3 regions of the Kosakonia oryzae genome follow, and region 1 is predicted to be linked to each of the others. Evidence: predicted binding sites of a transcription regulator. Region 1 holds the regulator's gene; each other region holds the start of a gene.
What was found. Region 1 encodes LexA, which represses DNA repair genes until DNA is damaged. Its sites were predicted from a motif close to TNCTGTATGTACATACAGNA; they were not measured.

Region 1 (10,334 bases):
AGCATTAAACCGCCCAACACCGACTGCTCCGCTTCGATGGAATGTGGAGGCACTTTCATCCCCTCGACCTGTCTGTCAGGGGTTTCAGTCTGTTTGTTGAAGGGTTTATTTCCTGCCATAGTGAATGGAGCTATCCGGGTTATGAATGGTTCGAAAGATTATCACATCAGGAGGAAGCATGGCGACACGAATAGAATTTCACAAGCATGGCGGCCCCGACGTGCTCAGCGCGGTGGAATTTACCCCCGCAGCTCCGGCGGAAAACGAGGTGCAGGTGGAAAATAAAGCCATTGGCATCAACTACATCGACACCTACATTCGCAGCGGCTTATACCCGCCTCCCGCGTTGCCAAGCGGGCTGGGCACCGAAGCCGCAGGTGTGGTGAGTAAAGTCGGCAGTAATGTCACGCATATTAAGGTCGGCGATCGCGTGGTGTATGCGCAATCCGGGCTCGGCGCGTACAGTTCGGTGCATAACGTTCTGGCAGACAAAGTGGCCGTCCTGCCAAACGCCATCTCCTTTGAACAAGCCGCCGCCTCGTTCCTGAAGGGGCTAACGGTGTTCTACCTGCTGCGCAAAACCTATGACATCAAACCCAATGAGATCTTTTTATTCCACGCAGCGGCGGGCGGTGTCGGGCTGATTGCCTGTCAGTGGGCGAAAGCGCTGGGCGCGAAGCTTATCGGCACCGTAGGTTCGGCGCAAAAAGCGCAGCGTGCACTGCAAGCCGGCGCCTGGCAGGTGATCAACTACAGCGAAGAGAATGTGGTTGAACGTGTTAAAGCGCTGACCGACGGGAAAAGGGTCAGTGTGGTATATGACTCGGTGGGTAAAGATACCTGGGAAATTTCCCTCGACTGCCTGCATCGTCGTGGGTTGATGGTCAGCTTCGGCAACTCCTCCGGGCCGGTCACCGGCGTGAACCTGGGTATTCTCAACCAGAAGGGCTCCCTTTATGCTACCCGCCCTTCCCTGAACGGCTACATCACCACCCGCGAAGAGCTACAGGAAGCCAGCAATGAGCTGTTCTCGCTGATCGCCAGCGGGGTGATTAAAGTGGATGTGGCCGACAACCAGAAGTTCGCGCTGAAAGATGCGCAACGGGCGCATGAAGCGCTGGAGAGCCGGGCCACGCAAGGCTCAAGCCTGCTGATCCCGTGAGGTAAGACTCAGAAAGAATTAGGGCTTCCCGCAGGAAGCCCTTTCTTTTTTTAGTTCGGCTGCATTGTAGGGTACAGCGCGATGAATTCGTTAACGCCGCGATAGTGACAGATTTAATATCTAAATCCTATTCGGTTCTAAGCAATGCTGCTGGAAATGTCTCAGGGTTGTGACGAACCACTCAATACTTTAGTAACGCCAGCGGTTATTGCGTTGATAACGTGGAACCTTCGGCTCTTTGATGGTACGAATCACCCAGACTACCGCCACAGCCAGCAGCAGCCAGGGCAACAGCTTGATCATCAAAGCAAAAAGGCCGCCCAAAAACATGACTGCGGTGGCAACCAGCAGCGCGGCGATAATGCCGAGCAGCGAAACGCCGGTCACCAGCAACATGACAAAAAAGCCAATAATAAACAGTAGTTCCAGCATGATCTTCTCCTGGGAATCACTAATACCTTTTGCATTACAAGAAGCATGCCAAAAATAATCTTTTGATTTTACAATAAAAAAACCCTGCAACGCTGTGCAGGGCTTAGTGAATTTGACCATCTTTTAGTGAAATTTTAACGCTTCGACGCTACCAGGTTTAGCGCGTGCTCCACTACCGCGATATCAGCGCCCGCTTTGTGCGCATTTTCACTCAGATAACGGCGCCACTGACGCGCGCCCGGCACCCCCTGGAATAATCCGAGCATATGACGCGTGATATGACCAAGATAAGCGCCCTGGCTCAATTCGCGTTCAATGTAGGGATACATTGCGCGAACCACGGCGACAGGATCGGCATCCACAACATCAGCACCGTAAATCTCCCGATCGACAGCGGCCAGAATTCCCGGATTCTGATAGGCTTCGCGCCCGACCATAACCCCATCCATATGCTGCAAATGGGCTTTGGCTTCTTCCAGCGATTTTATGCCGCCATTGATCGCCATCTTCAGGTGCGGGAAATCGCGTTTAAGTTGATAGACGCGCGGGTAATCCAGCGGCGGGATCTCGCGGTTCTCTTTTGGACTCAGGCCAGAGAGCCAGGCTTTACGGGCATGAATGGTGAAGCTTTCACACTCGCCTTTACCGGCTACAGTACCAATAAAATCGCAGAGGAATTCGTAGCTATCCTGATCGTCGATGCCAATACGGGTTTTTACCGTCACCGGAATAGAAACCACGTCGCGCATCGCTTTCACGCAGTCCGCCACCAGTTGCGCTTCGCCCATCAGGCAGGCACCAAAACGCCCGTTCTGCACGCGATCTGACGGACAACCAACGTTAAGGTTGATCTCATCGTAACCGCGCACTTGCGCAAGCTTCGCACAGTGCGCAAGCTGCGCCGGATCGCTGCCGCCCAGTTGCAACGCCACCGGGTGTTCTTCCTCGCTGTATGCCAGATAGTCACCTTTGCCATGAATAATGGCACCCGTGGTCACCATTTCGGTGTAAAGCAGTGTCTGGCGCGACAGCAAGCGCAGGAAGTAACGACAATGCCTGTCCGTCCAGTCGAGCATCGGTGCGACGCTGAACCGCCCATACCAGTGATTGTCAGAATTTACAGGCATTACGCTGGCTTGGCTGCCGTTAGTCATTTCAGAATTACCGTGCTTTGATTTTCAAAAAAAGAGGGGGCACTCACCGCTATTCCGCCGGTGAGCAAAAACAATAAATCAATGAGGTTTCCAATTGTATCACAATAATTGTGAAACGCCTGAAAAGACCTCCCTTCACTTGTTGATGCGGGGCTCCCTACCTATATTTTTTTACGCAAACGGAGTCCCACCCAGCAGCAGTGAACTCCTATCCACCGAAACAGGGAGTAATTATGCCTACACCATATGTTCGTCTCGATACAACTGATGCAGCCGTTTTGTTAGTCGATCATCAGGCGGGTTTGTTATCGCTGGTAAGAGATATCGATCCTGATAAATTCAAAAACAATGTCCTGGCACTGGGCGATCTGGCCAAATTTTTCAAGTTGCCAACTATTTTAACGACAAGCTTTGAAACCGGACCGAATGGCCCGCTGGTTCCAGAACTGAAAGAGCTATTCCCGGATGCGCCCTATATTGCCCGACCGGGTAATATCAATGCCTGGGATAACGAAGATTTTGTTAATGCCGTCAAAGCAACAGGGAAAAAGCAGCTGATTATTGCCGGAGTGGTGACAGAAGTCTGCGTTGCTTTCCCGGCGTTATCCGCGATTGAAGCAGGGTATGAAGTGTTTGTTATTACCGACGCTTCAGGAACATTCAATGAAATTACTCGTTATGCTGCATGGGATCGGATGACCCAGGCAGGCGTACAGCTGATGACATGGTTCGGCGCAGCTTGCGAATTACAACGTGACTGGCGCAATGATATGGAAGGTCTGGCAACATTGCTCTCCAACCATATTCCTGATTACCGTAACCTGATGACCAGCTATAACAAACTCACCGGCCAATAAGTGCCGATAAAACCGGAGGCGCAAAGCCTCCGGTTACTCATCAGAAAGTCACGCTAAGTTGCGCCCCGGCCCCCCAGGTTTCATCTTCGCCAACCAGGCCCATCAAATCGATATGTACGCGGTTAAATGGCGCAAATCCAACACCGCCGGTAAAGACATTTTTATCATCCCCTTTCACATCCGCGCGGTAACCCGCACGCACGGCCAGCCAGCTCAGCGGACGCACTTCCGCACCCACGCCAACATACTGGGAATTTTTCTCGCTCTTAAAGCCTTTAGTCTCGGTTAAATCACCGTCGGCGCTCAGCGTCAGCAGATCGTTATGCCATGCCGCCCCCGCCGTCACGACCGGGCTAATCTGGTAAGTATCTTTGTAGCTCACCACATCGCCCGTTCTGCCGTTGCGGATACGAATGTCTTTGGTATCAATGTCACGGGAGATCAAGTTTGTACCGGTCAAACCGACTGTCACGTTCTCGCCGAAATCCGCAGCCAGGCCGACATCCACGTTGAAGCCGGTATCGTCGGTACGGTAGCGGCTGCTGTTCCAGTCGCTACTTTTGTAGTCATAAATCGAGGCTGTGTAGTTGTAAACCCAGGTTTTCTGTAATTTTGGCGTCACGCCAACGGATAACGGTACGCCACCGACATCAAACTGGCGGGCCATCGCAATGCCGTAATCCGAGACGATAGCCGCACGGCCTGAAGCGGTTGAGTTGAGGTTTTTGGTGATTTCGTCGCTGCCATCCGGTGATACCACCGCCTTTAGCGCTTCACCGGCGGCGACGGCGGTGCTGTTCTCAATACTACGCAGGTAGTCAATATCCTGCTGATCGATTGCCGACGTGACACGCGCATGGGCGTAAGCTTTCGTCACAAACGCCACGGAAAGGACATCGTTGGGAATGCTTACCGCGATACCGGCGGCGGCTTTGGCCTGCGCTGTTTTCCCTCTCAGAAACTCCAGCTCATTCGCCAAATCGCCTGCGGCGCCCTGAAATTGCCTTACCGTACCGAGCGGATTAGCAATAATTTCCGCAGCGGTGAGGTTATCGACAACATCTTTGTAGCCATCGATTTTGTCATTGATGTTGTCGATCTCGTCGCGCAGATTATCTTTGTCGCTAATTTGCGCCTGTACGCTCGGCAGGATGACGGTAATATCATCATCGGGTTTTGCTTTTGCTAACAGTGCCGGGTTAATTAATGGCCCGCTGCCATAGTTCGCAGATGCAACGCCCGTTCCCCCCATTGCATCATTACGTGCTTCTGCCCAGGTATTGGCTGCCCCTGCCTGATTTGACACAAAAAAGGAGACAGCGATCGCGACCAGCGAAAGTTTACGTTTTTTTTCCACAGTATGCGTCTCGTAGCCAGATGAGTTTTAAGCCTGTAAGTATTCGCACAAACAGGAATGCACTATTGCTGTGAATAACGTAAGAAAAAGAAGCTAAATTGCCGGAATACCCGTAAGTACCCGGATATTATTGTTTTAAGTGACGCTTATCACTATTTATAGATGAAGGAATCCATTTCGGGAAGCGATCCAGTGAAATGGAGATTACTGGCCACGATCTCGGCGTTTTCGGCAGGACATGGTAAAGTGTATGGCTTGTATTTCCCCACCCGGAGAGCGCCTATGGATAAGACCACTTCGCAAGAGATGTTAGCGCAGGCTGAAAAGCTGTGCGTGCAGCGCAATGTGCGCCTGACTCCTCAGCGTCTTGAAGTGTTGAGATTACTCAGCCTGCAACAAAGCGCCATCAGCGCGTACGATCTGCTCGATCTGCTGCGTGAAAGCGAACCGCAGGCCAAGCCGCCGACGGTGTACCGCGCTCTTGATTTCCTGCTGGAACAAGGGTTCGTACATAAAGTCGAATCAACAAACAGCTACGTGTTATGCCATCTTTTTGACCAGCCGACGCACACGTCCGCAATGTTTATTTGCGATCGCTGCGGTTCGGTAAAGGAAGAGCAGGCGGAAGGCGTGGAAGATATTATGCATGCGCTGGCGGCAAAGATGGGCTTTGCTCTGCGGCATAATGTGATTGAAGCTCACGGCTTATGTGCAGACTGTGTCGAAGTGGAGTCCTGCCGTCATCACGACCATTGCCACCATGACCACACCGTTCAGGTGAAGAAAAAGCCACGTTAATCTTTGTTTGAACGAAACGGTAAATAAAACAGCTGGAGGGGTGGTACATCCTTGTACCTTCGGGCAGAGTAGCCTGTAGAGGGTTAGCACATTGAGGGGATGTGCAGGCTACCAGCGGTAGTCGTTACGCGTTTCCCAATCTGTAACTTCTTTCTCCGCCTGATCTTTGGCATAACCGTAACGTTCCTGGATTTTACCCACCAACTGGTCACGTTTACCTTCGATGATGGTCATATCATCATCGGTCAGTTTGCCCCATTTTTCTTTAACAGTGCCTTTGAACTGTTTCCAGTTACCGCCGACTTCGTCTTTATTCATCGTTGACTCCTTATCGTTCGGTTAAATAGGTAATCGTTCTGCTGAACGTACTGATTATTGTAGTTAAGGATTCCGGCAATCGATTTTTATTCGGAATCTTTAACCACCACGATAGTTAAAAACAGCATAAGCGAGACGAGGAAACCGGCAAAAAGCCTGGCAGTATCAGGAAGGATTCGCGTCGGAAAACCAGCTGCCGTTACGCCAGTGGCGACGCCACAGCCAGGCAAGCGTAAGCCCGCGCAGGGCGAGAAAGACGGTCAGCGCCAGCCATAAACCGTGATTGCCCAGCACCGGGACCGTCAGCAGCGTGACAGCGAACCCGGCAGCGGCAATCGCCATACTGTTACGCATCTCCGCAGCGCGCGTGGCACCGACAAACATGCCATCCAGCAAGTAGCACCACACGCCCACCAGCGGCAGAATTACCTGCCAGAACAGGTAATGCCCGGCGAGCGTCTGCAGAGCAGGAAGTGAAGTCAGCAAGGCAATAATGTTGTCGCCTGCCAGCGCATAAATCGCCGCAAAGAACAGCGCCACCAGCCCGGCCTGGCGGCACGCAGCTCGCCAGACTTCCATCAATTGGCTGCCATCGCGCGCACCGTAGGCTTGCCCGGAATGCGCTTCGACCGCATAGGCAAAACCATCCAGCGCGTACGCGGTAAAGGTGAGAAACATCATTAGCACCGCGTTCGCCGCGACCGTCTCGCCGCCAAGACGCGCGCCCAGTACGGTGATTGAGCCAAAGCAGAGCTGCAAAAGCAGTGAGCGCAGCATGATATCGCGGTTAAGCGCTAATAAGCGCCGCATACCGCCGCGCCAGGCATTTTTAAGCACAGACAGGGGGACGCCGCGCATCACCAACACGCGGTGCACCATCAGCAGGCCGATGGCGAACGTCGCATACTCAGCCACAACGGTGGCGAGCGCGGCTCCCTGCACATTCATGTGCAGACCCATCACCAGCCACAGGTCGAGCACAATGTTGAGAAGATTCCCCACCACCAGCAGGATCACCGGAGCACGGGCATACTGCACGCCCAGCAACCAGCCGAGCAACACCAGATTTCCCAACGACGCTGGCGCACTCAGCCAGCGAATATTGAGAAAGCGCCGCGCTTGTTCCAGTACAGCTTCGCTCCCGCCGGTGATGTGCAGCGCCAGATCGATGAGCGGCGTACGCAGCAGCATAATTAACATACCTGCCAACAACGCCAGTAACAGCGGTTGTACCAGCGCGCGCGCCAGCGCAGGTGCGTTTTTTGCGCCAAACGCCTGTGCCGTAAGACCGGTTGTGCTCATCCGCAAAAACAGCAGCAGCATAAACAAAAAGCTGGTTGCCGTTGCGCCGATCGCCACCCCACCGAGGTAAACAGGGCTATCCAGGTGCCCGACCACGGCGGTATCCACCAGCCCCAGTAACGGAACAGTGATATTGGAGAAGATCATGGGCAGCGCAAGCCGCCACAGTGCTCTGTCAGATGCGTTCAGCAACGGCATGGCAATGTCGAATCAACGGGGAAAATTGTATTACGCAGCGCCACGTTGTTATGTGTCGCTGCGGAAAGAACAGGCGTTAGAGCCAGGTACCATTCCGGATGACGCCAACCGCCAGCCCTTCAATGGTGAAGTTTTGATCGCGCAGATCGACGACGATCGGGGAAAACTCGCTGTTTTCCGGCAGCAGTTCGACGGTGTTACCCTGTTTTTTCAGACGCTTCACGGTAACTTCATCATCAATACGTGCGACGACCACCTGGCCATTACGCACATCCTGCGTTTTATGCACTGCGAGCAGGTCGCCGTCCATAATACCGATGTCTTTCATCGACATACCGCTGACGCGCAGCAGGAAATCCGCATGAGGTTTGAAGAGATCGGGATCGACCTGATAGTGACCCTCGATATGCTGTTGCGCCAGCAGCGGTTCACCCGCAGCAACGCGGCCAATCAGCGGTAAACCGATATCCTCTTCTTCTTCCAGCAGCAGACGCAGACCACGCGATGCGCCGGAGACGATTTCGATAACCCCTTTGCGCGCAAGCGCTTTCAGGTGTTCTTCAGCCGCATTTGGGGAACGGAACCCCAATTGCTGTGCGATTTCCGCACGCGTTGGTGGCATACCGGTTTGGGTGATCCGATCGCGGATGAGATCGAACACCTCTTGCTGCCTGGCCGTTAATGCTTTCATCCCGCCCCCTGGGTGTATATACAGTTATGCTGTGAGTATATACAGTCAAAGGCGATTTTGGAACCAAATTTAAGCAAAAAACCAGGGTGTTATCGATTTCTGGAAGCGTTATCGAAAATGCGCCCAGAGAAGCGAGATCCAGGTAAACAGCGCCAGCAGGATCGACATCAGCACTGCCGCCGAGCCCATATCCTTCGCCCGACCGGAAAGTTCGTGAAATTCAGTACCAATTCGGTCTACGACAGCTTCAATTGCACTATTTAGGATTTCAACAATCATTACTAGCGACACCGAGCTAATCAGCAATACCCGTGTGACCGTGTCAATGTCCAGCCAGCAAGCAATAATGATAGCTAAAACAACGGCTAACAGTTCCTGGCGGAAGGCGGCTTCATTGATCCATGCAGCGCGAACGCCCTTCCATGAGTAACCTGCTGCTTTAATGATTCGGGTAATTCCGGTGGTATTATTGGCCATGAAAAGAACCTTTTTATGTAATAAACGTCAATGTCTACATCAGCGTACTGAGGTACAACAGAAATTACATGCGCTTTCTGATATTCTTGCGGCGCAATGGCACTATTATTAACCAGAGGCTTTTCATCTTTTATGTCCGGTTGGCCACGAATTTACTACAAATTACTGAATTTACCATTAAGTGTACTGGTAAAGAGTAAATCGATACCTGCAGAACCTGCACAGGAACTGGGTCTCGATACTTCACGTCCTATTATGTACGTGCTGCCTTATAACTCTAAGGCAGATTTGATGACGTTGCGTGCTCAGTGTCTGGCGCACGAACTGCCCGATCCGCTGGAACCCCTGGAAATCGACGGCGTACTGCTACCGCGTTTCGTGTTCATTCATGGCGGTCCGCGCGTGTTTACTTATTACACGCCGAAAGAAGAGTCCATCAAACTGTTCCACGACTACCTGGATTTACACCGCAGCCATCCGGATCTGGATGTGCAAATGGTGCCGGTATCGGTAATGTTTGGCCGCTCTCCAGGGCGTGAGAAAGGCGAGATTAATCCGCCGCTGCGCATGCTGAACGGTATCCAGAAATTCTTCGCTATCTCCTGGCTTGGCCGCGATAGCTTTGTGCGCTTCTCGCCGCCCGTCTCCCTGCGCCGCATGGCGACCGAGCACGGCACCGATAAAATTATCGCGCAGAAACTGGCGCGCGTGGCGCGTATGCACTTCGCGCGACAGCGCCTGGCCGCCGTAGGGCCGCGTCTGCCGGCGCGTCAGGATCTGTTCAATAAGCTGCTCTCTTCCAAAGCGATTGCCCGTGCGGTCGAAGACGAAGCACGCAGCAAAAAAATCTCTCACGACAAAGCGCAGCAAAACGCTATCGCGCTAATGGAAGAGATTGCCGCCAACTTCTCGTACGAAATGATCCGTCTGACCGACCGTATCCTCGGCTTTACCTGGAACCGTCTCTATCAGGGGATCAACGTACACAACGCCGAACGCGTGCGCCAGCTTGCGCACGACGGCCACGAGATTGTCTATGTGCCCTGCCACCGCAGCCATATGGACTATCTGCTGCTCTCGTATGTGCTCTATCACCAGGGGTTGGTGCCGCCGCACATCGCCGCAGGCATCAACCTGAACTTCTGGCCCGCCGGGCCGATTTTCCGCCGCTTGGGTGCCTTCTTCATTCGCCGTACCTTTAAAGGCAACAAACTCTACTCCACCGTATTCCGCGAATATCTGGGCGAGCTGTTCAGCCGCGGTTATTCGGTCGAGTATTTCGTCGAGGGCGGTCGTTCACGTACCGGGCGTTTGCTGGATCCGAAAACCGGTACGCTGTCGATGACCATCCAGGCGATGCTGCGCGGCGGTACGCGCCCTATCACGCTGGTGCCGATCTATATCGGTTATGAGCATGTGATGGAGGTGGGTACCTATGCGAAAGAGCTGCGCGGCGCTACCAAAGAGAAAGAGAGCCTGCTGCAGATGGTGCGCGGGCTGAGCAAGCTGCGTAACCTGGGGCAAGGTTATGTGAACTTCGGTGAACCCATTCCGCTGATGAACTACCTGAACCACCACGTTCCGGATT
Region 2 (10,334 bases), 760 kb from region 1:
GCGATTCAACTCAACGCGCAGCGCTTCATCGGAAGCATCATGCATCCCCAGACGGCTGGCCAGCACATCAAGATACATTTCCGGAACCTGCCCCTGGCGTAACGGCTCGTTAAGCAGCGAATGCACTATCGGCCCCAGACACGCCACCGCTTTCAGGCGCGGCGCTTCCAGATAAGCCAGGCGTACCGCTACGTTTGCGCCAAAACGGAAGCCAAACGCCGCGACCCGCGTATGATCGACCCACGGAACATTCGGCAGCGCTTTTAAAACGTGCTGATGCAGCAGACTCGAATCCTGGGTTAATTTCCATTTCGACGAAAAGCCGACAGAAGGCATATCCAGCGTCAACATCGCCATTCCCTGCGGAGCGAAGTAACGCTCATAGAGGGTGTAGTAATCGATTTGCAGGCCATCCAGCCCGCCGCACATTAATACCGTCGGGAAAGGACCGTCGCCAGGGGGCATATGCAAAAAACCGGTCACTGGCGAACCGCCCGGAATGCTGAACTGCATCTCTTTGAGCGCCCCAGGCAGGCGCTGCGCCGCCTCTTCATAGGCGCGATTCGCCAGCGCCTGCGCCTGCTCGGCCAGCACATCGCCCTTGATGTGCGGATAAGCTGCCAGGCTGTACAGGCTGGAGGCTCGCAGCCAGTGGCGACCGCTCTGCGTCGTTTCCTGCTCCTGCATCGCCTTTTGCTGCCACAGCATCGCCTGCGTGGACCATTCGTAAATCCAGTTACCGCTGCGGTAACCCACCACCGTATCGTAGAGTTCCGGATCGGTGCGCTCGGCCTGGCTTATCACAATGCGCGACTGTACTTCGAGGATCTCGCGGGCATCAATACCGCGCCAAATCCACATTAAGCGGTTGAGCATGCGATACCAGTGCAGGACGTTTTTACCGTCCAGCGTTGATAAGATCTGCGGCTGCGTGCCAGCGTTGAACCGACGTACCAGCGTTGATGTTTCCGGATGCTTGAAACGGGGTTTGAACAGGGTTTCGCTAAGATTGGCTTGTGACATCGCACGCAGCCTCCATGTATCTATCACTGGAGGTTATTGTAACCTGAGGTGCGACAAAATGAACAACGCCCGGTAGAACCGGGCGTTAGCAGAACGTGCGGGGGGAATTAACGGCCGCTGATAGGCGGAACGAAAACCACGCCCATATCCCACGGCTGTTCAATCCAGGTATCCTGTGGAATATCAATAACATAATCATCAACCAGCGGGCGACCTGCCGGTTTGGCGAAGATGGTGACAAAGTGCGCTTTCGGATACATTTCACGAATGGCTACCGCAGTACCGCCTGTGTCAACCAGATCGTCAATCACGATAAAACCTTCACCATCGCCTTCCGCACGTTTCAGCACTTTTAATTCGCGCTGGTTATCGTGGTCGTAGCTGGAGATGCAAACGGTATCAACATGACGAATGCCCAACTCACGCGCCAGTAATGCACCCGGTACCAGACCGCCGCGGCTTACGGCGATAATGCCTTTCCATTGTTCTGAAGGCATCAGTCGGGCAGCCAGTTTGCGTGCGTGAATCTGCAACATGTCCCAGGTGACGACGTATTTTTCGCTCATGTGAAGTGTCCCAGCCCGTGTTTTACGGCTTAAAAAGTATTCCAGGGGAAAATAGGTTGCGCGAGATTATAGAGATCTGCGGCACTAAAAACCAGTATTACCCGGCATTAGCGGCGCTTTTTCCACGTTTACAGGCTCGCAGTCTGGCAAGAAAGTGTTATTCTCAACGCCATCTCGCAAGGCGCTCTTGCGATGCCCGTTTATTTAACCCTGTGACCTGCAAGGTAAGTTTCGCAGGCTCTTTGTAAGGAGACTCATCGTGTCTGAACTGTCTCAACTATCGCCACAACCGCTGTGGGATATTTTTGCCAAAATCTGTTCTATTCCTCACCCGTCCTACCATGAAGAACAACTCGCCGAACATATTATGGGCTGGGCGAAGGAAAAAGGTCTCCACGCAGAGCGCGACCAGGTGGGCAACATTCTGATCCGCAAACCGGCCACCGCCGGCATGGAAAATCGCAAACCGGTCGTATTGCAGGCGCACCTGGACATGGTGCCGCAGAAAAATAACGACACCGTTCATGACTTCACCACCGATCCGATTCGCCCTTATATCGATGGCGAATGGGTTAAAGCGCGCGGCACCACGCTCGGCGCGGATAACGGCATCGGTATGGCCTCTGCGCTGGCCGTTCTGGCCGATTCCACCGTGCAACACGGCCCGCTGGAAGTGCTGCTGACCATGACCGAAGAAGCGGGTATGGACGGCGCGTTTGGTTTGCAGGCCAACTGGCTGCAGGCAGACATTCTGATTAACACCGACTCTGAAGAAGAGGGTGAGATCTACATGGGCTGCGCGGGCGGGATCGATTTTATCACCACCCTGCCGCTGACCCGCGAAGCCGTACCGGCCGGTTATGAAACCTTCAAACTGACGCTGAAAGGCCTGAAAGGCGGCCACTCCGGCGCGGAAATTCATGTCGGTCTGGGCAACGCCAATAAACTGCTGGCGCGCTTCCTGGCCGGACATGCGGCGGAACTGGATCTGCGTCTGCTCGATTTCACTGGCGGCACCCTGCGCAATGCGATCCCGCGCGAAGCGATTGCCGTAGTCGCTGTTCCGGCCGCTAACGCCGCGCAGCTCAAAACGCTGGCCAGCACGTATCAGGCAATCCTGAAAAACGAGCTGGAGATGAAAGAGAAGAACCTGGTGGTGCTGCTGGAAAGCGCAAGCAGCGATAAATCCGCGCTGACCACGGCTTCCCGCGACACGTTTGTTCGCCTGCTGAACGCCACGCCAAACGGCGTCATTCGTAACTCCGACGTGGCAAAAGGCGTGGTTGAAACCTCGCTGAACGTCGGCGTGGTTACCCTGCAGGACGACAGCGCGGAAATCATCTGCCTGATCCGTTCGCTGGTTGATAGCGGTAAAGATTACGTGGTGAGCATGCTGGAATCGCTGGGCGCGCTGGCTGGCGCGAAAACGGCGCCGAAAGGCGGCTACCCGGGCTGGCAGCCGGATGCGCATTCGCCGGTAATGGCGCTGGTGCGTGAGACTTATCAGCGTTTGTTCAACAAAACGCCGAACATTCAGGTGATCCACGCAGGTCTGGAGTGCGGTCTGTTCAAAAAACCGTACCCGAACATGGACATGGTCTCCATTGGGCCAACCATTACTGGCCCGCACTCTCCGGATGAGCAAGTGCATATCGAAAGCGTGGGCCACTACTGGACGCTGCTGACCGAGCTGCTGAAAGCGATTCCGGCGAAATAAGCCCGCTGTCCGCGCCGCCCGGCGCGGACATTCATTTATAACCCCAGCACCAGTTGCCGCTCCAGTTGCGGATCCAGCAACGTCACATGCAGCCCTACCAGCCGCACACCGCGCCCGCCGCGACGCTCATCCCACGTTTTCCGCGCCGTTGCCAGCAGATCCTCTTTATTTAAGCGCGGCCAGACATGTTCCTGGGTAGTGAGCTGAAAATCATTAAACTTCAGCTTTACGCCCTGGCGGGCAATCAGCAGATCCGGCTTCACTTTGGCCAGCCGTCGCTCCAGCTCCGGGTATAAATGCTCAATAATCGCTTCGCACTCTTCCCAGTGGTGAATATCGTCTGCCAGCGTGCGCTCCACGCCGACGGATTTACGTAACCGCTCGCTACTGATTTCCCGCTCATCAATGCCCTGGCTGCGCTCCCACAAAATACGGCCAAATTTACCAAAGCGTTTAAGCAACATCGCCAGATCGCTGCGCTGCACATCTTCACAGGTGCGCAGCCCCAGCGTCTCCAGTTTTGCCGCCGACACTTTGCCGACGCCCGGAATCTTGCTTAGCGGCAGCGTGCGGAGAAATTGCGGAACGTCCGCTGGCGTGATCACGTACTGGCCGTTGGGTTTATTGAGATCGGAGGCAATTTTGGCGAGAAACTTTACCGGCGCCACGCCCGCCGAAGCCGTTAGCTGCGTTTCATTAAAAATAGTCTGGCGGATCTCCTGCGCCATCAGCGTTGCTGAGCCGTAGCAGTGCGGGCTGTCGGTAACATCCAGATAGGCTTCATCCAGCGAAAGCGGTTCAATCAATGTCGTGTAGCGGGAAAAGATCTCGCGGATCTGATTTGACGCTTCTTTATAAGCATCAAAACGGCCGGGCAGCAGAGTAAGGTGAGGACAAAGTTTCAGCGCCATTGCCGTGGGCATTGCGCTGCGCACGCCGAATTTACGCGCCGGATAATTGGCGGTGCTGATAACGCCACGCTTAACGCGGCTGCCGCCAATGGCAATGGGGATGTCGCGCAGGGCGGGGTTATCGCGCATCTCGACCGCCGCGAAAAAGCAATCCATATCGACATGTATGATTTTGCGCATGCGTACGCCCTCACAGAACACTGGATAAGTATACAGCACAGTCCAGTGAAATGAGAAGCCAGTGCGTAAAACCGCCGAAAAGAGGGTAATTTGATGGTTACTTCTGCCGTTTTAGTTTCATAATAACCCCCAGCTAAACGGCCAGGTGTTTGAAACGCAAAACAGAACACAATTTGCGCAATGGCGAAAATATCGCCAAAAAAAGATGAAGCGTGAAGGATGGACTCTATTCTGGCTTGCGAAAAAATGCCGTAATGCTAATGTGGGCGCTCCGAAACAGATTAGTCTGAATTTTGGGCATCTTTTGCCGTCCTGGCAATGTGGTATTCGCTTTATCAAGGAAACAAGTTGTATGCGCAAAATCGCATTGTTTATTGCGATGCTTCTGATCCCGTGCGTCTCGTTCGCTGGCTTAATGGGCAGCAACAGTTCGATTACGCCGGTAAGCAAAGAATATAAGCAGCAGTTAATGGGGTCGCCGGTTTATATCCAAATCTTCAAAGAAGAGCGCACCCTTGATCTCTACGTCAAAATGGGCGAGCAATACCAACTGCTCGACAGCTATAAAATCTGCAATTACTCCGGCGGTCTCGGCCCGAAACAGCGCCAGGGCGATTTTAAAAGCCCGGAAGGGTTTTACTCCATTCAGCGTAATCAGTTGAAGCCGGACAGCCGCTTCTACAAAGCGATCAACATTGGTTTTCCGAATACCTATGACCGCGCCCACGGCTATGAAGGCAAGTACCTGATGATCCACGGTGCCTGCGTCTCGATTGGCTGCTATGCCATGACGGATTCGAACATTGATGAGATCTTCCAGTTTGTAACTGCCGCGCTGGTCTTTGGGCAGCCGAACGTGCAACTGAGCATCTATCCGTTCCGCATGACCGACGCCAATATGCAGCGTCACAAATATTCGACCTATGCGGATTTCTGGAAACAGCTGAAGCCGGGTTACGACTATTTTGCTACCACCCACCAGCCGCCGGTTGTCTCGGTTGTGGATGGTCGCTACGTCGTCAACAAGCCGCTGAACACCGCCGTTCAGCCACAGTTGGCGTCAAACTACACGCTCCCCCAGGCAAAATAATGCCCACTCGCCTGGCATAATCTTTTGCCAGGTTTCGTTGCCGGTTAACGGCTGAGTGGCGATCACGGTAACCACATCGTTTGGTGTGGTTTCCCGCTGAAAATCAATTTCAACGTCCTGATCCAGCAGCTTCGCCACACCAAACGGCGCACGGCGGGTGATCCAGAACAGATTCGTCGAGCAGAACGCCATCACGTAGCGCCCGTCCGATAACAGCATATTGAAAACGCCCTTCTCGCGCAGTTGCGTTGCCAGCGAGGCAATGTACTTAAACACAGCCGTCATATTGCCCGGCGTGCGCGGATAACGTTCCGTAAGCTTATGCAGCAACCAGCAGAACGCTTTTTCGCTGTCGGTTTCGCCAATCGGGCGAAAATTGCCGGTCTCCAGCGATTTATAGCCGCTCAGTTGGCCGTTATGTGCGTAAGTCCAGTTGCGGCCCCACAGCTCGCGGGTGAACGGATGGGTATTTTCCAGCGCCACTTCGCCACGGTTAGCCTGGCGAATATGCGCCACTACCGAGCGGGACTTGATCGGATAGTCCTGCACCAGCTTCGCGATCGGGGAGTTAAAACTCGGTTGCGGATCTTTGAACGTGCGACAGCCCTTGCCCTCATAAAAAGTGATGCCCCAGCCGTCTTTATGCGGCCCGGTTCCACCACCGCGCTGGACAAGCCCGGTAAAACTAAAACAGATATCGGTCGGCACATTGGCGCTCATACCGAGCAGTTCGCACATACTCACCCCCAAAAACGCCTTAATTCTGGGAAGGCGTAATTGTTGCAGCCAGGTTGAACAGGGACAGCGCGGAAAAACCGGAGCGTACACAGAGTACGTGAGGATTTTGAGCACTGCCCAGGTGCAAAATGGCAAATAAAATAGCCTTCCTTAAGCCTTAACCATCTCTTTTTCGATCAGCTGAATCAGGATATGAATCACTTTGATATGGATCTCCTGAATACGATCAGCATAACCGAAATGCGGCACACGAATTTCAACATCCGCTGTACCCGCCATTTTGCCACCATCTTTACCGGTCAGAGTGATGACTTTCATCCCCTTCTCACGCGCTGCCGCCACCGCTTTGATCACGTTGCCGGAGTTGCCGGAAGTGGAAATACCCAGCAGCACGTCGCCTTCACGGCCAACCGCTTCCACGTAGCGGGAGAAGACGTAGTCGTAACCGAAGTCATTACTCACGCAGGAGAGATGGCTGACGTCGGAGATAGCAATCGCCGGATAGCCAGGACGGTTTTCACGGTAGCGACCGGTTAACTCTTCCGCAAAATGCATGGCATCGCAGTGAGAACCGCCGTTACCGCAGGACAACACTTTACCACCCGCTTTGAAACTGTCCGCCAACAGCACCGCCGCGCGCTGAATCGCGTGAATATTGGCTTCATCTTTCAAGAAATTCGCCAGCGTTTCCGCCGCTTCGTTCAGTTCGTTACGAATCAGATCCTGGTACATGAGGATATCCTTCAGCATAGATGTAAATAACACTGCGCAGTGTACCGGATAGGATCCGGAGCGAGAAGCTAAAGCCACGGCACCTGCGCGTTTTCGTTTTCCGTGCGCAAAATCCCCCCAACAATGTGAACCAGGTTGTAATTATTTTGTAAACACATTGCTAAAAGAAATCTCATCCACTACAACCATAACATCACAAGTGGTCAGACCTCCTACAAGACAGGGAGCTTTTTTCTATGATGATTTTGAGCCTTATCGCAACAATCGTTCTCCTCGGTGTGCTGTTTTATCACCGGGTCAATCTGCTCCTGAGCAGCGTGATTTTACTGGCGTGGACTGCCGCGCTGGGCGTTATGGGGCTGTGGTCCATCTGGGTGCTGCTGCCGCTGGCGATCATTCTGGTGCCGTTCAACCTGCCGCCAATGCGCAAGGCACTGATTTCCGCGCCGGTATTTCGCGGTTTCCGCAAAGTGATGCCGCCGATGTCGCGTACCGAAAAAGAAGCGATCGACGCGGGTACGACCTGGTGGGAAGGCGATCTGTTTCGCGGTAACCCGGACTGGAAAAAGCTGCACAACTATCCGCAGCCGCGCCTGACCGCTGAAGAACAAGCCTTTATCGACGGCCCGGTGGAAGAAGCCTGCCGCATGGCGAACGATTTCCAGATCACTCATGAAATGGCCGATCTGCCGCCTGAACTGTGGGCATTCTTAAAAGAGCACCGCTTCTTCGCGATGATTATCAAGAAAGAGTACGGCGGTCTGGAATTCTCTGCTTATGCGCAGTCCCGCGTGTTGCAAAAACTCTCCGGCGTCTCAGGTATTCTTGCCATCACCGTCGGCGTGCCGAACTCTTTAGGCCCTGGCGAACTGCTGCAACACTACGGCACGGAAGAGCAAAAAAATCATTATCTGCCGCGCCTGGCGCGTGGTCTGGAGATCCCCTGCTTTGCGCTGACCAGCCCGGAAGCGGGTTCCGATGCGGGCGCAATCCCCGATACCGGCGTAGTCTGCATGGGCGAATGGCAGGGCGAGCAGGTGCTCGGCATGCGTCTGAGCTGGAACAAACGCTATATCACGCTGGCGCCGATTGCCACCGTACTCGGCCTGGCTTTTAAACTTTCGGATCCAGAAAAACTGCTGGGCGGCGAAGAAGAGCTGGGCATCACCTGTGCGCTGATCCCGACATCAACGCCGGGCGTGGAAATTGGCCGTCGTCACTTCCCGCTGAACGTTCCATTCCAGAACGGGCCAACCCGCGGCGACGATATCTTTGTGCCGATTGATTACATTATTGGCGGGCCGAAAATGGCCGGTCAGGGCTGGCGTATGCTGGTGGAATGTCTGTCGGTCGGTCGCGGTATTACCCTGCCGTCTAACTCCACCGGCGGCCTGAAATCTGTCGCGATGGGGATTGGCGCTTACGCCCATATTCGCCGCCAGTTCAAAGTACCAATCGGCAAAATGGAAGGTATTGAAGAGCCACTGGCGCGCATCGGCGGTAACGCTTACGTGATGGATGCGGCCGCCTCGCTCATCACCTACGGCATTATGCTCGGCGAAAAACCGGCGGTGCTTTCCGCTATCGTGAAATATCACTGCACCCACCGTGGCCAGCAATCCATTATTGATGCGATGGATATTGCCGGCGGTAAAGGCATTATGCTCGGCGAAAGCAACTTCCTGGCACGAGCCTACCAGGGTGCGCCGATTGCTATTACCGTCGAAGGCGCAAACATCCTGACCCGCAGCATGATGATCTTCGGCCAGGGCGCGATCCGCTGCCATCCGTATGTGCTGGAAGAGATGGCCGCCGCGCAGAATAATGATGTGGACGCTTTCGATAAACTGCTGTTTAAACACATCGGCCATGTCGGCAGTAATAAAATGCGCAGCCTGTGGCTTGGCCTGACGCGCGGTTTAACCAGCGCCGCGCCGACCCGCGACGTCACCAAACGTTACTACCAGCATCTGAACCGCCTGAGCGCCAACCTTGCGCTGCTGTCTGATGTCTCAATGGCGGTGCTGGGCGGTAGCCTGAAACGCCGCGAGCGTATCTCCGCCCGTCTGGGGGATATTCTCAGCCAGTTGTTCCTCGCCTCTGCCACGCTGAAACGTTATGACGATGAAGGCCGCCAGGAAGCGGATCTGCCGCTGGTACACTGGGGCGTTCAGGACGCGCTGTATCAGGCGGAACAGGCGATGAGCGATCTGCTGGAGAACTTCCCGAATCGCTTCGTCGCGGGCGCATTAAGCCTGGTGATTTTCCCGACCGGTCGCCATTACCGCGCACCGTCGGATAAGCTGGACCACAAAGTGGCGAAGATCCTGCAAACACCGAGCGCCACCCGCTCCCGCATCGGGCGCGGCCAGTATCTGACGCCGAGCGAGCACAACCCGGTGGGCCTGCTGGAAGAGGCGCTGGTCGATGTGATGGCAGCCGATCCGGTTCACCAACGCATCTGCAAAGCGCTGGGCAAAAACCTGCCGTTTACTCGCCTCAATGATCTCGCCCAGCAGGCGCTGGCAAGCGGGTTGATCACTGCGGAAGAAGCGGCGCTGCTGAGCAAAGCGGAAGTCAGCCGCCTGCGCAGTATCAACGTTGATGATTTTGCGCCAGAGGCGCTGGCAACGCAGCCGGTAGTCAAGGCGCCGGAAAAGCTGCGTAAACCGGAAGCGGCCTGATGCGGTAATAGCCTGAAAGCATTCTTCCCTTACCAAAACCCGCAACTGCGGGTTTTTTTCTGTCTTTGCATGCTACAGTGTGCAAATGCTGTCTTACGGGGAGTCAACACTGTGCCTGGTTTGAAAATTACACTGTTACAACAACCGTTAGTCTGGATGGATGGGCCTGCAAATTTGCGCCATTTCGACATCCAGCTGGAGGGCGTTACTGGCCGGGATGTCATTGTCCTGCCCGAAATGTTCACCACCGGCTTTGCGATGGAAGCGGCAAAACAGTCCATGTCGCAAGACGATGTGGTGGCATGGATGCAAAGTAAAGCCCGCCAGACCAATGCGCTGATTGCGGGCAGCGCCGCGCTGCAAACGGACCGCGGGCCGGTAAACCGTTTTCTGCTGATTGAGCCGGAAGGCAAAGTGCATTTTTACGATAAGCGCCATCTGTTCCGCATGGCCGAAGAGCACCATCACTACGAAGCCGGAAATGAGCGCGTGGTATTTGAGTGGCGCGGCTGGCGAATTCTGCCGCTGGTTTGCTACGACCTGCGCTTCCCGGTGTGGTCGCGCAACCGCAACGATTACGATCTGCTGCTCTATGTTGCTAACTGGCCTGCGCCGCGCTCGCTGCACTGGCAGTCGCTGCTGGTGGCGCGCGCCATTGAAAACCAGGCATGGGTGGCGGGCTGTAATCGCGTC
Region 3 (10,334 bases), 1.6 Mb from region 1:
CATTGTTTTCAGACGCATCCACAGCAGCGGTTGCGCAAGCAGCGTGCGCAGGGAAATGATCAGCACACCGCCGTTTGCCTGATGTACCAGACCCGGCTGCAAAGTAATTTCATGATTGAACTGACGCAAACAACCAAACAGTTGCTCTGCTTCGATCCACTCAGCAATCGCTACCGGCTTGCTTCCGGTGAAAGGAGATTGCGCACTGGTTGCCGGGTCAAAACTTACGGATGCGCCGTTGATGCGGTATTGCCCCCCGGCTAGCGGGCGGTCCTGAGGAATTATTTCTCCGGTAGCGCAGGCAATAAGTGCCAGGTATTCAGCTTCTTCTGGCGCCTTTGCCAGTAAAAAACGTGACGTTGCCTGCGGATAGAGCAGTTGCTCCAGCGCGTACTGTAATCGGGGTTGCGTATCGGCCAGCGAGAAGTCCGCTTCGGGCGCTGATTCGGACGATTCAAAAACTTCCTGATAGCTTTCTGTATCAGGAACCAGGTCGTTCCATTCAAGTTTTGTAATGGTCAAAGTCGTTTTTTTGGTCTGGAGTAAAAGGCGAGATTATACCGTAAACCCTTCTTTAACACACCGGGATTACGCGCTTTCGCGATGCGAAGCTGGACGATAGCTCACAGTGGACGATTTCTTTTAAGCAGAGTGACAAAAAACTGATATTCTGAACTGAGTTACACGGTAACGTTGAGAGAGCAATGAAATATCAACAACTGGAAAATCTCGAAAGCGGCTGGAAATGGAAGTATCTGGTTAAAAAGCACCGTGAAGGAGAACTGATCACGCGTTACATTGAAGCCAGTGCTGCGAAGGAAGCCGTCGATGTATTGTTGACCCTCGAAAATGAGCCGGTACAGGTGAATGAGTGGATTGGTCTCCATATCAATCCGGCACTGGTTAACCGAATGAAACAGACTATCCGCGCCCGGCGTAAGCGCCATTTTAACGCGGAACACCAGCACACGCGTAAAAAGTCAATTGACCTGGAGTTTGTCGTCTGGCAACGACTTGCGGGGTTGGCGCAGCGGCGGGGGAAAACACTGTCTGAAACGATTGTGCAACTGATTGAGGATGCGGAACATAAAGAGAAGTATGCTTCGCAGATGTCCACACTGAAGCAGGATTTGCAGGCGCTGCTAGGCAAAGAGTGAGTTTTCCCTAAGACGTGATAGAATTTCAGGCAATAAAAAACCCCGCGCTCTGGCGGGGTTTTTGCTAAGACGTAAACTTAAGCCTGCGGCTGAGTTACAACGTCTTTGCTGCCTTTCACTTCGATCTCTACACGACGATCCGGTGCCAGGCAATCGATCAGCGCTGCGCGTGGTTTCACGTTGTCGCAGGTGCTGCCGGTAACCGGGTTGGATTTGCCCATACCACGTGCGGAGATTTTGTTCGCCGGGATACCTTTGGAGATCAGGTAATCAACAACGGACTGAGCACGTTTCTCGGACAGACCCTGGTTGTAAGCGTCAGAACCGATACGGTCGGTGAAGCCCAGAACCACTACTGAACCGTCTTTCGGATCCAGGTTGCTCAGCTGACCATACAGCTGATCCAGCGCCTGCTGACCTTCCGGTTTCAGAGTTGCTTTGTTGAAGTTGAACAGAACGTCAGACTTCAGGGTGAAGTGTTTGGTCTGCACTTCCGGAGCCGGAGCCGGGGCCGGAGCTGCAACTACCGGAGCTGCATCTTCCTGCTGGCCGAAACGGTAGGAAACGCCTACGCTCAGCATACCGTTATCCGGGCGAGCACCAACGGTGCTTGCGTCACCGATATTGTTAACCCACTGGTATTCCAGACGGGTAGCGATATCACGAGTCAGTGCATACTCAACACCACCAGCGAAGACCGGAGAAACACCGGTATCGTGATCTTTGAAGCCCTGGTTGCTCTGACCATCAGCACGCCATACCATACCACCCAGACGGGTATAGATATCCAGATCGTCAGTGATCGGGTAACCCAGCTTAGCAGTCAGTTGAACGCCCTGAGATTTGAACGCGCCGTTAACGGTGTCGCCTTTGTACGGCATACGGCCCAGCCAGTCATAACCCAGTTCGAAACCAACGTACGGGTTAACCTGGTAGCCACCGAACGCACCAGCACCCAGTTGGCTTTCGTGGGTCGGGCCATCGTTCTGCCATACCGCACCTTTGTCATGATACTGGGACCAACCCAGTTTGCCACCTGCATACCAGGTGTTATCTTTCGGAGCGGCCTGCGCTACGGTAGCGAAACCAGCCAGTGCCACTGCAATCGCGATAGCTGTCTTTTTCATTTTTGCGCCTCGTTATCATCCAAAAATCGCCATGGTTATCTCTAAGAGATGAGATGCCACGGTTAAATCCTTCACCGGGGGCGTTGCTCACTAACTATTCAGCAGATATCTTTACCGATATCTTTGGCTTATGCCGAGCACCCCTGGCGATGTAAAGTCTACAACGTAGTTGGAAACTTACAAGTGTGAACTCCGTCAGGCATATGAAAAAAAAGGCTTTGTATACACAATATTTAACAATTCCGCTGATATTTTGTCCGATGCGATGAGGCTGAAAAGCGCGCCACACAGGCTTTGTCGCTGTATTTGGCGGATAAAATGCAAAAGCAAGCTTCAGGCAAAAATAATCCCAGGAATACTCTTAAAGTTACTCAATGATACAAATTTGAGTGAATTTTTATCCCGGAATGCTGTCTCGCAGCCAGAGGATCATGACGTACTGGACGCATAACAAAGCCGATCGCGTTGCCTTCTTCTGCTGCCATCACCAACCGGTGGTGTTCATCTTCGGTTAATTCTTCCGCATGCCAGCCAATGACGACGCTATAGTTCCCGGTGCGTAATGCACGGATCATTGATTCCAGCGTCAGGTCAGGTGAAAGCTGGTTAACTTGCATCACCTTGGCGAGTGGCAGACCAACGGATTGCAGCCATTCACGGCTCAGTTTCTGTTGTGGCGTCAGCCACAACTGCCAGCGGGACTGTTGGCCGAGTTGCTGCAACAAGGGCAATAAAAGAAGCTGCGTCATTCCTGGCTGATCTTCGCGATAAACCACTTCGCTAATAAGCCCGGACACACTGCGGGAGTGGTCAGCATGATTTAACGTAGTGAATGCGGAATCGAATGTTGTTGAACGCTTAGCATAGCCCGAAGTGTACATAATCAATCCAGCCCTGTGAGTTACTGTATAAACATACAGTATCCTCTAAATGTTCAAAGATCAACCTCAATTTCTGAAACTATCTCGCATTTTTGTTTTTGTCTTTACCGCACAACGTAAAATTCGCTTGCTGTCCCGCTCACAGTTGCCTATGTTCCTGCCTAACGAAACAGCTAACATCGTAGTGGCTTTACTGTGTGATTTATAAGGGAAAAATCATGGAAGACCTTTCTTATCAGTGTATACATCAATCATGTGAATGTCTGACATCGCTTGGCGAAATTCGTCACCGTGCTCATTTTGGCGGTTACAGCTTGTCGGTGGACGACACGGTTTTTGCGATGGTGGCCGAAGGAGAGCTTTACCTGCGGGCCTGTGAACAAAGTACTCAATATGCAATAACGCACCATGCGCCACTTTTAATATTCAACAAACGAGGACGGGAGGTTTCGTTAAATTACTATTTTGTGGATCAGGCGTTATGGAACGATCGCCCTATGCTGCTGGAACTTTCGGCATATTCTCTCGATGCTGCCCGGCGTGAAAAAGTGCAGCGCAGCGCCAGAAAACGTCTGCGCGATCTCCCTAATCTGACGTTCCAGATCGAAACGCAGCTTCGTGATGCCGGAATTATGGATATACAGACGCTGCGTCTTCTTGGTGCTAAGGCCAGTTGGCTCAGGCTGCGGAAAGCGAATCGCCATCTGGGTGTGAAAATTCTTCTGGCGCTGGAAGGCGCTATCGTAGGATTGCACGAAGCGGCGCTCCCGGCGCAAACGCGCCAGGAACTGATGGAGTGGTTCGCTATTGTGATGAAGAAAACGGCCAATCCTCACTGAACCAGTTGGCTTTTCAGACGGCAAACTTCCGGCAATAAGGCGATAAGCAGGCCTATCTGTTGAAGGACCAGCGGCTCTTTGCTATCCGGGCGTGGATCTAAATGTTTAATGCGCTGCGACAGGGAACTTAGCGTTTCCTGTACGCGCGCATGATCAGAAGGAAGGTGATGCAGGGCGTCGTCTACATAACAGACGGCGTCATCAAGCAGATGCAAAATGTCGGGATGTGCGAGCTGCTCGCGATGCGCGCCAAGTGCAGAAATATAACTGGTAAAAGTGTGGTTAAGGCACAGTAAACGGAATGCCACATCGCGGAGTTCAGGCGATGCGCCGGGTTCTGAAGACATATTGGATACGACCGACGCCAGTTCAGCATCACGGTTATAGGCATTGCGCCGGGCAATACGGTACGCCAGTCGGTTATCGCGCCCCTGATGGTACTGTTCCAGAATCGCGTCGAGGTAACGGCAGTTGGCATCGAGAGCCTGCTCTATCACGCGTGGCAGGTGGCGAAAACGCCAGTCAGGCCAGATAAAGCTTACCGCCGCCCAGGCAATCACGCAGCCTATCAGAGTGTCGATGATACGGGGAATCGCTACTTCAAAGCCCTCACCGAGCAGATTAAAGCAGAGCAGCACCAGCAGGGTGATAAACATCGTAGCATGCGCGTATTGCACGGTGCGAAAAGCAAAAAACAGTACGCCGGTAATGACGATCAGCACCAGTTGTCCTTCATGGGAAGGAACGAAATAGAGCACTGGCAAACCTATCGCCACACCTACCAGTGTGCCGATGACGCGCAGGGTCAAGCGATGGCGGGTGGCGTTATAGTTGGGCTGGCAGACGAAAAGACTGGTCAGCAGGATCCAGTAACCATGCTGTAAACCGGTGATCTGAATAAATGCGTAACCAACACACAGTACCAGCGACATACGTACCGCGTGACGGAAAAGTGCAGATTCCGGCGTCAGATTATTGCGTAGCCGCAACCAGATATCGCTAAAGCTGTTCAGGCTGTCATCGGCTAACTGATTTTCTGTCTCATTCAGAAGCTGGGACTGCGGTTGTTCCGTTTCGATCGTCGCTAATTGTGCGTCAATCGCCCGCAGGTTATCGAGCAGAAAACCCAGGGCTTTCAAATGATCTGCTGACGTCACACCGCTGGCGCGGATGCGATCTAACGCGGCATCAAGATGCGTAAACGCACGCTCGAAACGGGAATCATGTTGATAAGGCGTTCGTAGCAGAATGGCGTGTGAAAGCCTGTCGCAGGCCTGTGCTTGCATTGATAGCAGACGCTGAAAGCGGAACATCACATCGCTGTAACGGAAATGTTCGCGCAGCGTCTGGTATTGAATGTGCGATGAGCTGGCGCGTTCATGGATATCCTGCGCGGCAAAGTAGTAATGCAGGGACTGGCGTGTGCTTCGTTGTCCACGATCGCCACGCAGGCGTGTCAGCAATGTTGCTTTCGTTTGGTTGAGCGTGGCAACGAGCTGACCATTGGCCAACGCCAGATCGTAAAGCGGCGCCTGACTTTCATCTTCAATATCCGGATCAAACAGGCGTGATTTCAGTTCAAGGTAGTGCGCCAGTTGTCCATAACTGCGTGAAAGATTGTCCTGCAAAGCGCGAACGGGGAAAACCAGGTGCCCAACCAGCGTCAGGAAGTTAAACCAGATTGCGCCTGCCAGCAACAGTAGCGGTTGCTGATACCACTGCTCGAAAAGCGAAATCCCCAGCATGGTGTAAACCGCAATCAGCAAGGCACCAAAGGCTATGGTGGCGTAGCGCTGCCCAAGTCCGCCCAATAAAATAAAACCGCAGGTGGAGCTGACAAGCCCGATAGCAAACAGCCACGGCCACGGGAACAGCAATTCGACGGAGGCGGAAGCAATAAAAAAGGAGATCAGCGTGATGATCAGGTTCTTCAGCCGTCCGCTCAGGCGATCGTCCAGATCGGCCAGCGCGGCAGCTACGACGCCCAGCGTTAAAGGGATGGTCAGTTTGACCTCGCCAAGCAGCCAGGGGAGCGCTGCTGTACCGCAGAGGGCGATAAAAATTCTGACGTTATACAGCCAGGCGCTATTCCATGTGTAACGACGAAGCAGAGGGCTTAACATAGCGGCATTCGGTCCGGTTACTGAAAACGACGACGGGCGTTAGCTTCGCGGGCTGCGCGGGCGGTTTCGACAGAGACCACACGACGACCCACTGGCCAGAGCGCAATCGCCGCAATTTTAAAATTCGCCACGCCTACCGGGATGCCGATAATGGTGATGCACTGCGCAATACCGGCGGCAATATGCATGATGCATAACCACCAGCCAAACAGCACAAACCAGATGATATTCAGCGCCGTTCCCCCCACGTTTAGCAGGCTATTCTGGCGCTCCGGTTCCAGTTCATCTATATGGATCGCTTCATTTCCCCACGGAATAAGCGAGAGCTTCGTGATTTCCCAACAGGAACGCGTCAGCGGCAGCGTTACAATCAGCACGATACTGACCACGGTTGCCAGCAACCAGCCCAATGTGGTGGCAAAACCACCAAGAACAAAGTTCAGAATATTCAGAACAGTACGCATAAAACCTCAGAACAACCCTATGAGTGGTATATCCCGGCAATTGTAACGACTTTTTGGACTGGAGCGCCAATTCTCTGGCAGGTAAACTGACTTTTATTGTCACAGGCTGAGAACGATAAGTCATGGAACTGAAAGCGACTTCACTGGGAAAACGGTTAGCCCAGCACCCGTACGATCGCGCGGTAATTCTGAACGCGGGCATTAAAGTCACGGGTGACCGGCATGAATACCTTATCCCTTTTAATCAGTTGCTGGCAATTGAGTGCAAACGCGGGCTGGTCTGGGGTGAGATGGAGTTTCAGCTTGCCGATAAGAAAGTGGTACGCCTTCACGGCACGGAGTGGAGCGAGACCCAACGTTTTTATCACCATCTTAATGAGCGCTGGAGTAAATGGGGCGCGGAGATGAGCGAAGTGGCGGCTGGCGTGCTATCGGAACAGCTTGAGCTTATTGCCGGGCGTGTCGATCGGGCGAAATGGCTGACGCGCAAACAGCTTACCGGGCTACAACAGCAGTTGCAGCAGGCTTTTACTGCGCTACCTATGCCCATAAGCCGACTGGCGGAATTTGAGAACTGCCGCGAGCTCTGGCAGCAGTGCCAGGCGTGGCTGAACGATGTTGAAGAACGAAGGGCGCAGCATAATAAGGCCTATACCGAGGCGATGCTTACGCAATATGCCGCCTTTTTTGAGCAGATAGAAAGTTCTCCGCTTAATCCTTCGCAGGCGCGAGCCGTAGTGAATGGCGAACAGTCGCTGCTGGTGCTGGCCGGAGCGGGCAGCGGTAAAACTTCCGTGCTGGTGGCTCGCGCTGGCTGGCTGCTTACGCGCGGCGAGGCGGCTCCCGATCAGATTTTATTATTAGCTTTTGGCCGTAAGGCTGCCCAGGAAATGGATGAGCGCATCCGCGAACGGCTGCACACCGAAGAGATTACCGCGCGGACTTTCCACGCGCTGGCGCTGTATATCATCCAGCAAGGCAGTAAAAAAGTGCCTGCGCTGAGCGAACTGGAGAACGATACTGCCGCGCGCCTGGCGCTGCTTACGGAAACCTGGTGTCAGCAATGCAGCGAGAAAAAAGCGCAGGCGAAAGGCTGGCGGCAATGGCTGGAAGAGGAGATGAACTGGGACGTGCCGGAAGGCAATTTCTGGGAAAATGACAAACTCCAGCGCCGCATCGGGCCGCGTCTCGATCGCTGGATCGGGCTGATGCGAATGCATGGCGGTGCGCAGGCTGAAATGATTGCCGACGCGCCAGAAGAAGTGCGCGACCTGTTCAGTAAACGTATTAAGTTGATGGCCCCGCTATTGAAAGCATGGAAAGCAGCGCTGAAGGCGGAAAACGCGGTCGATTTCTCCGGTCTGATCCACCAGGCTATCAATGTGCTGGAGAAAGGGCGTTTTATCAGCCCATGGAAGCATATCCTGGTGGATGAATTTCAGGATATTTCCCCACAGCGAGCGGCGCTGCTGGCGGCGTTGCGTAAACAAAACTCGCAGACTACGTTGTTTGCCGTCGGTGATGACTGGCAGGCTATCTACCGGTTTAGCGGGGCGCAACTTTCGCTGACCACCGCGTTTCATGACTACTTTGGCGAGGGCGATCTTTGTGCGCTCGATACCACTTACCGTTTCAATTCGCGCATCGGTGAAGTGGCAAATCGCTTTATTCAGCAAAACCCGTGGCAACTGGCGAAACCGCTTAACAGCCTGACCGCTGGGGATAAACATGCGGTAACGCTGATGGCTGAGGATCAGCTCGACGCCTTACTGGATAAACTCAGCGGCTATGCGACGCCCGAGGATCGCATCCTGGTGTTGGCGCGCTACCATCACCGTAAACCGGAAAGTCTCACGAAGGCGGCAACCCGCTGGCCGAAATTGCAGCTCGATTTTATGACCATTCATGCCAGTAAAGGTCAGCAGGCAGATTATGTGATTGTGGTGGGGTTGGATGAAGGGCAGGATGGTTTTCCCGCGCCGGCACGCGAGTCGATTATGGAGCAGGCGTTGCTACCTCAGACAGAAACGTTTCCTGATGCGGAGGAGCGGCGATTGCTGTACGTGGCGTTAACGCGGGCGCGTAAGCGTGTCTGGCTGCTATTTGATAAAGAAAACCCGTCGCGCTTTGTCGATATCCTCAAATCGCTGGATGTTCCTCAGGCAAGAAAACCCTGACTACAGGCGGCCTTTGCCGCCTGTGCTTACTTCAGCCGTTCGGCCAGATAGCGTTGATAATCCGGAATCAGAATGTCGACGGTGTCGTTGAATTGCGGCGAGGCGATAATAAAGTCTGCCGTCGATAAGTTAGTCGCTACCGGGATGTTCCAGACCGTCGCCAGGCGCAGCAGCGCTTTAACATCCGGATCGTGCGGAACGGCATTCAGCGGATCCCAGAAGAAAATCAGCACGTCGATTTTCCCTTCTGAAATCAACGCGCCTACCTGTTGGTCGCCGCCCATAGGGCCGCTCAGCATGGCGTTCACTGCAAGCCCTGTCGCACGCTGTATCAAATTACCGGTCGTGCCGGTGGCATAAAGCTCATGTTTTGCCAGCACCGGCTGGTGCCGCTCTACCCACTTCATTAACGATTGCTTGCAGTGATCGTGCGCCACCAGCGCAATATGTTTGCGCTCGGGTAGGGTGCGAGTTGTTGATTCCATCATCGGTTCCCGTCAGTTATTTTCGCTACAGATTACTGGAAGCGCCTGATGCTGCAAGAGAAGTAGATAAAAAAATCTGAAAATGGTTGAGAGGCTCTGTTTGACGTACACTTTGGGAAATCGCCCGGAGGAAACCATGAAAGAAACCGATATCGCCGATATTTTACAATCGACCCAGACTATTGCGCTGGTGGGAGCAAGTGATAAGCCTGACCGCCCGAGCTATCGCGTGATGAAATACTTGCTGGATCAGGGGTATCACGTGATCCCCGTTTCGCCCAAAGTCGCCGGGAAGACGCTGCTTGGGCAGCAGGGGTATGCCACGCTCGCGGAAGTGCCGGAAAAAATCGATATGGTGGATGTCTTCCGCAACTCTGAAGCAGCCTGGGGTGTGGCGCAGGAAGCCATTGCTGCTGGTGCGAAAACGCTGTGGTTGCAGTTAGGAGTGATTAACGAGCAGGCGGCAGTGCTAGCGCGTGAGGCAGGATTACGGGTGGTGATGGATCGTTGCCCGGCGATTGAAATACCCCGGTTGGGCCTGGCGAAGTAAAAAAATACCCCGCAGTCGGCGGGGTATGTTCAGTTACGCAGGCGTGGCGCCTGGAGTTGTCTGCGGATGGTGCGCGCCAGCTCGTCCATTGAGGGTTGTTCCGGGTGCTCATCCATCACTTCACTGGTGAGTTGCGCCTCCGCAAGGTAGGTATGAACCGCCTGGCCGTCGTCATCTTCCATAACGACATGATACCAGGGCAGAGCGCGTAACTCGTCGTTTACCGCCAGCTCATCCGCCGACGGCTCCTCAAGTGAATATTCAGGGTCGATATCGACCACCACGCCAAGATATCCCAGCAGCGAATGGCGAACCTGCTGACCGATACCGAATTTGCTGGCTATCATTGTCACCTCCCGGGAACCTTCTGTTCCCTCAGATATGAGGGTGCGGCTCCAAAATTCAAGTTACATGACGCGACAGGCAAACCCTTTTAAATACAGCCCTTCCGGGTAGGGAGCGATCACAGGATGATCGGCGGCCTGACGGAACTGTTCTATAAATTGTACATCACGGCCTGCATCTATTGCG

Region 2: the regulator LexA is predicted to act here: its motif matches at 4,416-4,435, upstream of dinB (DNA polymerase IV).
Region 3: the regulator LexA is predicted to act here: its motif matches at 3,187-3,206, upstream of sulA (SOS-induced cell division inhibitor SulA).

Annotation. Positions count from the first base shown of each region.
Region 1 is NZ_CP014007.2:5,064,825-5,075,158, forward strand. Features, by position in the region: gene dnaB (replicative DNA helicase) at 1-119, opposite strand, end outside; gene AWR26_RS24000 (quinone oxidoreductase) at 179-1,162, shown strand; gene pspG (envelope stress response protein PspG) at 1,352-1,594, opposite strand; gene dusA (tRNA dihydrouridine(20/20a) synthase DusA) at 1,729-2,748, opposite strand; gene ycaC (isochorismate family cysteine hydrolase YcaC) at 2,982-3,605, shown strand; gene traF (conjugal transfer protein TraF) at 3,646-4,962, opposite strand; gene zur (zinc uptake transcriptional repressor Zur) at 5,245-5,760, shown strand; gene AWR26_RS24030 (CsbD family protein) at 5,869-6,078, opposite strand; gene dinF (MATE family efflux transporter DinF) at 6,244-7,578, opposite strand; gene lexA (transcriptional repressor LexA) at 7,655-8,269, opposite strand; gene AWR26_RS24045 (diacylglycerol kinase) at 8,378-8,746, opposite strand; gene plsB (glycerol-3-phosphate 1-O-acyltransferase PlsB) at 8,879-10,334, shown strand, end outside.
Region 2 is NZ_CP014007.2:4,307,862-4,318,195, forward strand. Features, by position in the region: gene frsA (esterase FrsA) at 1-1,023, opposite strand, end outside; gene gpt (xanthine phosphoribosyltransferase) at 1,131-1,589, opposite strand; gene pepD (cytosol nonspecific dipeptidase) at 1,849-3,306, shown strand; gene dinB (DNA polymerase IV) at 3,342-4,397, opposite strand; gene dpaA (peptidoglycan meso-diaminopimelic acid protein amidase) at 4,750-5,487, shown strand; gene AWR26_RS20515 (class II glutamine amidotransferase) at 5,458-6,225, opposite strand; gene lpcA (D-sedoheptulose 7-phosphate isomerase) at 6,376-6,957, opposite strand; gene fadE (acyl-CoA dehydrogenase FadE) at 7,194-9,641, shown strand; gene AWR26_RS20530 (amidohydrolase) at 9,753-10,334, shown strand, end outside.
Region 3 is NZ_CP014007.2:3,432,467-3,442,800, reverse strand. Features, by position in the region: gene AWR26_RS16485 (AAA family ATPase) at 1-522, opposite strand, end outside; gene matP (macrodomain Ter protein MatP) at 705-1,157, shown strand; gene ompA (porin OmpA) at 1,235-2,284, opposite strand; gene sulA (SOS-induced cell division inhibitor SulA) at 2,656-3,165, opposite strand; gene AWR26_RS16465 (TfoX/Sxy family DNA transformation protein) at 3,384-4,004, shown strand; gene yccS (YccS family putative transporter) at 3,998-6,127, opposite strand; gene AWR26_RS16455 (YccF domain-containing protein) at 6,145-6,591, opposite strand; gene helD (DNA helicase IV) at 6,714-8,768, shown strand; gene mgsA (methylglyoxal synthase) at 8,795-9,253, opposite strand; gene AWR26_RS16440 (CoA-binding protein) at 9,390-9,803, shown strand; gene hspQ (heat shock protein HspQ) at 9,833-10,150, opposite strand; gene rlmI (23S rRNA (cytosine(1962)-C(5))-methyltransferase RlmI) at 10,211-10,334, opposite strand, start outside.